DNA from 2 places in the Bacillus sp. T3 genome. Region 2 is predicted to be linked to the other one. Evidence: riboswitches for the same ligand, from Rfam matches in the RefSeq annotation. Region 2 holds a riboswitch; the other holds the start of a gene.
The links. A riboswitch is a leader RNA that binds a small molecule or an ion and turns the genes downstream of it on or off. The one in region 2 is predicted to bind ZMP and ZTP.
Positions count from the first base shown of each region.

Region 1 (3,418 bases), 260 kb from region 2:
TCCAGAAACCGGAACAGTGGAAGCAAATTCCGAATAGCATAGTGCCGCAAACACACAGGCAAGCGCGGAAAGAATAAAAGATAAAATAAGTGCCGGTCCTGCATGCTCTGCTGCCACAACACCTGTTAAAACAAATACACCTGTACCGATAATGGCACCAATCCCGAGCATGGTTAAATCAAATGCACCAAGTTCTTTTTTTAATGAAGCCCCTTTTGCTTCCGATTGCGAGATAAGCATTGAGATTGATTTTTTTCTAAACAAATCCATGATAATCCTCCTAGATGCAAACTTAAAATTTCTGTCGATTTTTGCCGGATTTTGTCGAATTAAAATTACACATATTTAATATTAATTAAAAATTTTCTGAATGTAAATATATAAATGAAAAAATATTAACCGATTTTTCTTCTTATTTTTAGATAAACCGCCAAAGCATTATTCATGAGAAATTTTTCTCTCTTAAAAGGCAAAAAAGCGAGTCGCATTTCAGTATGAAATGCGACTCGCTTTTTTATCATATAAAAATTAAATTAAATAATACGTGCCGTAACGATGCCTGCAATTGCGTTGATTTTTTCCTCTAGGCCTGGAACTACGTCACCATTTACTTTTTCATCAATATCAATCATTGTGTATGCATAGTTACCACGGCTTCGATTTACCATGTCAGCAATGTTGAGGTTATAGCTTGAGATTGCTCCTGTAAGCTGACCAACCATGTTTGGAACGTTTTTATGAAATGCTGCTACACGACGCTTCCCTGTAAATTCAAGTGAAGCATTCGGGAAATTTACAGAGTTTTTGATATTTCCAGTTTCTAAAAAGTCTTTAATTTGACGAGCAGCCATGATTGCGCAATTTTCCTCAGATTCTTGTGTTGATGCACCAAGGTGAGGAATCGGAATAACATTATCCATTTTCAATACATTTTCATTTGGGAAATCTGTAATATATCTGCCAACTTTTCCTGCTTCAAGTGCAACAGCCATATCAACTTCATTGACAAGCTCTCCGCGAGAGAAGTTTAAGATTGTAACGCCATCCTTCATGATCGCAAATGTATCTTTATTGAACATTCCCTTTGTGTCATTCGTTAATGGGACATGCACAGTAATATAATCAGAATTAGCGAATAATTGTTCAAGCGTCATTGCACGTTGAACATTACGTGATAAATTCCAAGCTGTATCGACAGAAATGAACGGATCGAAACCAATTACGTCCATATCCAAATCTAAAGCATCATTGGCAACAAGTGCACCGATTGCACCTAAACCGATTACACCTAGAGTTTTACCCTTAATCTCTTTTCCAACAAATTGCTTTTTACCAGCTTCAACTAGCTTTGGAACTTGGTCACCTTCTTCTGCTAGAGTTTTGGTCCAAGCCACACCGGCGAAAAGGTTACGAGAAGATGCCATTAATGTTGTAAGAACCAACTCTTTAACTGCGTTCGCATTTGCACCAGGTGTATTAAATACAACAATTCCTTCTTCAGTGCATTTATCAACTGGAATATTATTAACACCAGCACCCGCACGAGCAATTGCTTTTAAATTGTCTCCAAATTCCATTGCATGCATGTTAAAGCTACGTACAACAATTGCATCTGGATTTTCACTGTTATTATCAATTGTAAAATTACCTTGATTAAAAACTTTCAATCCATTTTCTGCAATATTATTTAATGTTTTGATTGTTTTCACCGTGTCTAAAGTTATTGTGCTCATTTGTATTTTCTCCCCTTCATCATTGTGATCCATTTTTAATTTTTGAAATGAATAATAAGCTTTTTCCAAAAAACTTCGTTGAATTTGTCAGTTGATTTCCGCACCTTCCGCTCCAATCAACCGATTGTTTAATAATCAACAATGTTCTTTCACTTGGCTTTACAAAAAGATGTTCATTTTTTAAAAGAGGTAAATTTCCCAAATCCTTACAACCATCTCCTTTAAGCAGAAAGAGGTAAGGGATCAAAATCCCTTACCTCTGCCCAGGCGAACGGCTTCGACACTATGTGCTCCCTCGCGGTTATCCGCGTTTCGCCAGTTACACATAGCCTTTTGATTTTTTCTAGTTTAACAAATATTCAGCTAATTAGCAACATTAAATATGATTTTTTTATATTGCAATGGTTCAGATGCCCCTTATCTTTCATTCATTATTTGTTAATAGATTCTTTACAGGACATAAACAAATTGCTTGTATAAAATTAACATTTCATTGCTATAGTATTGAGTAGCGGGGATAGCATGCGTGGCTATCATGGTATACGGCGTAGGCGGAGCCGATACTGATTGGATGGATTCATCATAATAGAATGTTCTAATCGCGATTGATAAAATCTTTTTTATGATCCTCTACATATTGTTTAAATGAAATGGGCGGTCGTTTCAAAAGCATTTCTGCTGTATTTGTAATGATTTGTGCAGTCCCCAATTTGGTCATGAAATACAGCATCGTCATCACATTGGCAAAATCCTTTGGAGTACCACGTTTGATGATCGTCCTTCGAAACTCAAAGGTTCCAGGATTGATATAGGTTATCTTACGTCCAAGTACTTCACTCATGATCGAAGCAGCTTCATAATACGAGATCGCTTCATTCCCGGTTAGCGTATAAGCCTGGTCGAGATGACCTTTCTCTGTAAGACAAATCGCAGCCACATCCGCAATATCTCTTGTATCAATGAAGCTCGTTTTTGCAGAACCGACTGGCATATATAATTCATTTCTTTGTATAACATCTTCGCGGTGAGTTGTATTGATGTTTTGCATAAAAAAACTGGGTCTTAAAAATGTATAATGAAATCCTAGTTCACGAATATACGTCTCAATTTTCCAGTGCGGAACGATTGGATTTTTTTCTACTCCTAATAAGGAGACAAATACAATATGCTCTACACCCATCCTTTTTGCCTGTTCCAAAAATGGTAGCATATCCTCTTTCGGCGAAGCCAGCTTTGGAGGGCGGACCAAAAATATCTTTGTAACTCCTTGCAATGCATTTTGATATGTATCTTTTCTTAAAAAATCAAAATAGACCGGATTAATATTTTTTCCAACAAAAAATGTTTTGCCTTTTTCTATGTTTGTCACTCCAGCCTTTACTTCCACACCTTTTGCTATCAAATTCTCTATCACATACCGTCCAATATTTCCTGTTGAACCTGTGACCAATACAGTAGACATTCGTCCCCCTCCTAAGATAATGAAGCATCCATTTTCTTTAAATACATGATAAACAACTCTTTTTCTTCTTGGTCAAAGCTCTGTAACGATTCTTCTATAATGGAATCACTAATTTGTTCAAGAATTGGAATCAACCCTCTCGCTTTTTCAGTCAAAACAATAACAGATGCCCTTCTGTCATGTGGATGAGATTCCTTAACTATCATTCCTTTATCAGCGAGTC
Region 1 covers NZ_CP137761.1:2,098,065-2,101,482, reverse strand. The annotation lists gene RGF10_RS10920 (branched-chain amino acid transporter BcaP) at 1-270, opposite strand, end outside; gene RGF10_RS10915 (phosphoglycerate dehydrogenase) at 534-1,733, opposite strand; ZMP/ZTP riboswitch at 1,988-2,066, opposite strand; gene RGF10_RS10910 (SDR family oxidoreductase) at 2,329-3,195, opposite strand; gene RGF10_RS10905 (MarR family winged helix-turn-helix transcriptional regulator) at 3,207-3,418, opposite strand, start outside.
Region 1: it holds a riboswitch for ZMP and ZTP, as region 2 does, so the genes downstream of both, RGF10_RS10915 (phosphoglycerate dehydrogenase) here and RGF10_RS09565 (bifunctional 5,10-methylenetetrahydrofolate dehydrogenase/5,10-methenyltetrahydrofolate cyclohydrolase) in region 2, are expected to answer to the same signal.

Region 2 (3,418 bases):
GAAATTACAGGTGCATATTTGCAGTATTACCGCGAAACCGCCAACTACTTGGAACGTACGTCTGCTTGGATTGAGCGTGTTAGTTTAGCACACGTGCAATCGATATTGGAGGATACGGATAAGCGGAAAGAATTGAACGCTCGTATGGAAGAAACGTTATCCATTTTCAAAGATCCATGGAGAGAGATTATTAATGACAATAAAAAGAAAAAAGACTTATTTGATAGTGTAGTAATGTCTTAAATCTAAGGATTATTCAAAGGAGGAGATGACAGCGTGGTAAATAAAAGCTTAGCAGCATTAAAATTATTAGTTGGTACTGTTCATGAATTACCGGATCGTTTAGGAAAAACAGTGCGTGTCGGTGATAAAGAAATCGCCGTATTTAAACTTTCAGGTGGAAGCATCCGCGCGGTTGAAAACCGCTGTCCGCATAAAGGCGGAGTATTGGCAGAGGGAGTTGTGAGTGGAGATTTTGTTTTCTGTCCGATGCATGATTGGAAGATCTGCCTAGATAATGGAATGGTTCAAGAGCCGGATACGGGATGTGTCAAAACCTATAAAACATCTATAGAAGGCGATGAGATTTTTCTCCTTATTGATGGTTAGAAAGCAAAGAGGATATACAGCCGATCCAATCACCGGATTATCTGTATATCCTCTTTTTTACTTTTTGAAGATTTCAGCTCTTTTATGATTTCATTGCTTCCAATTCTTCTTTGCTAGGACCATATACGCCTGGAACTTTCAAGTCAGCTTGTCTCATAAGGACAGTCAATTGTCCGCGATGATGAGCCTGATGTTGAATTAGCAGACGGAAAACAGCTTGAAATGGCATTTCCCTACCAAATAAATTCACCATTTTATTGAAGTTTTCATCTGAAACCTGTTCAGAAAATGCTTGTGCTAACCGTTGACTTACTGTTTTGTAAGTCTCGCTGATTTCAGTAGCTGATTTCGGCGCCTCTTTTTTAAGATCAGGAGTCTCAAATTTTAATCCTACCTGTGATGGAAAGAAGTAAGCTGCACCAGCAATGTGCCAAGCCAGGCTTCCAATACTATATAATCCTGGGAAAACTTCCTGATTCAACGATTCATCCGTTAATACATCCAGTATTTTTTGGGTAACTGCTGCTTCTTGTTTCCATTCGTTTAAGAAATCATTCACTGATGTAAACATCCTAGTTCCTCCTTAAATTGCAAATCCTTAGTTTTAGTCAATTAGGTTCAGTTTAATTGACTGTAACTATAATAACAAGTTTCACTAATCCTTTGATAAATTGCAATTGAAAATATCCTTACTTTGTTTATTCTTTTTATAAAGTAAGGCAGATAAAACCAATTGACAAAAACAAAATAAAATTACCAATGAGGTTTTTTATAGGTATATCCACATTTATACTTCCTATGGGTCCGCCCAGGATTTATTTAGTGACATCGAATAATTATAGTACATATCCATCTCTAGATTTTCGAAAACAATAAGCTTTATTTTTCCCATGGTCTCATTTGTTTCCTTTTCAGAAAACTCTTCTATTGAACAGCTATTTTTTGTATGATATGCTCAAAGAAATAAGAATATAATAGTGCGGTAACTGACGGCAATTGTGGATTTAACCACATGGAAACCGCATTTATATTAGTCGGGTCGTCTGGGCAGAGATAGGGATTATATCCTTATCTCTTTTTATATTTAAGGAGGGTTTTCAATGGAAAAGATAATATTAGATGGTAGGATTGTTGCAAAACATATCACAGAAAATTTAATTGGTCGAGTCAAAGATTTGAAAGAAAGAGGAGTTACTCCCTGTCTAGCTACAATATTAGTAGGTGACGATCCTTCGTCAGAAACCTATGTGAAGATGAAAGGAAATGCTTGTGAAAGAATTGGAATAAAATCGTTACGAATTCATCTACCAAAAGAAACTCAAACAGTTGACCTTTTAAAGGTAATCGAAGAATTAAATCAAGATAACTCAGTGCATGGAATACTCCTTCAACATCCCGTACCTTCACATATTGACGAGCGAAAAGCGTTCGAATCTATTGATATTGCGAAGGATGTGGACGGAGTGACAAGTATCGGTTTTGGTCAAACTGCCTTCGGTTTTGGGAAATTCCCTTCCTGTACCCCTGCAGCCATCATGGAAATCATTAAATATTACAAAATATCGATTACTGGAAAACATGCTGTTGTTGTCGGTAGGAGCCCTATTTTAGGTAAACCAGTTTCAGCACTACTTTTAAATGCAAATGCAACAGTTACCACTTGTCATTCTCACACTGTAAATTTATCAGAGTTATTAAAGCAGGCTGATATAGTTGTAGCTGCGATAGGGAAACCGAACTTTATTAAAGGTAGCTGGATTAAAGACGGAGCAATTGTCCTTGATGCAGGCTATAAAAAGGGAAATGTTGGTGATGTTGATTATATGGAGTGTTTCGAAAAAGCAGGAGCCATTACACCAGTCCCTGGAGGTGTTGGCCCAGTAACTATTTCTATGTTGTTAAAACATACGGTTATTTCAGCCGAAACTTCAATACCACAATCTCATTAATAAAAGGAAGAGTCGGATTTAAAAGACCGACTCTTTTTCCTTATTTGAAATATTCCCCAAAAGCAGATGCCTTTTTTAGCTTAAGAAAAGCGCTCTTATAATGAATAAAGATTTTTTGTTTATTTGTTGGTTGTGATTAAGACTATGTACTTAATTACGCTAAAACCTAGGATTTGACCCGATTACGACAGTAGCGTCCAGTTCCTCATCCCTAGTCAATTTTGCGGTTAACCCAGCACCTGAAAAGATTTCAAAGGTCTGAGGTGCCTGTATTCTGCTCGTCTCTATCAAAAGATGTCCTCCAGGTGCTAGCCAGAGAAATGCTTCTTCTACTACTCTTCGCTGAATGTCAAGTCCATCCTCTCCGCCATCAAGCGCCACCTTCGGTTCATATAGGCGAGCCTCCTGTGGGAGCAACTTGATTGACTCGGTAGGAACGTAAGGTACATTCGCAACTAGGATGTTCACATGGCCTTTAAGCGAGTGGGGCAGAGCTTTATACAAGTCACCTTCAAAAACATGGCCACCGAAATCAGTCACGTTGCGTCCAGCGCATTGTACTGAGACAGGATCAATGTCAACAGAGTATAATTCAACTCGTCCTAAAGCTGCCGCCAGTGCTACACCCACAGCACCGGACCCGCAACATAGGTCAACGACGATATCATCAGTGCATAACAAGGCTTCTGCCTGGCGAACAAGAAACTCGGTACGTTGGCGAGGCACGAAAACGCCTTGCTCCACTTCTATCCGCAAACCACAGAACTCTGCATAACCTACAACATATTCAAGAGGTAAACCATCGGCACGCATTTCTACCATTTTCTTAAGGTCCTCTAGCGTTTGTGCCTCTGAGATAA
Region 2 covers NZ_CP137761.1:1,839,955-1,843,372, reverse strand. The annotation lists partial or broken gene nirB (nitrite reductase large subunit NirB) at 1-243, shown strand, start outside; gene nirD (nitrite reductase small subunit NirD) at 277-609, shown strand; gene RGF10_RS09570 (DinB family protein) at 692-1,180, opposite strand; ZMP/ZTP riboswitch at 1,582-1,665, shown strand; gene RGF10_RS09565 (bifunctional 5,10-methylenetetrahydrofolate dehydrogenase/5,10-methenyltetrahydrofolate cyclohydrolase) at 1,710-2,558, shown strand; gene RGF10_RS09560 (putative protein N(5)-glutamine methyltransferase) at 2,718-3,418, opposite strand, start outside.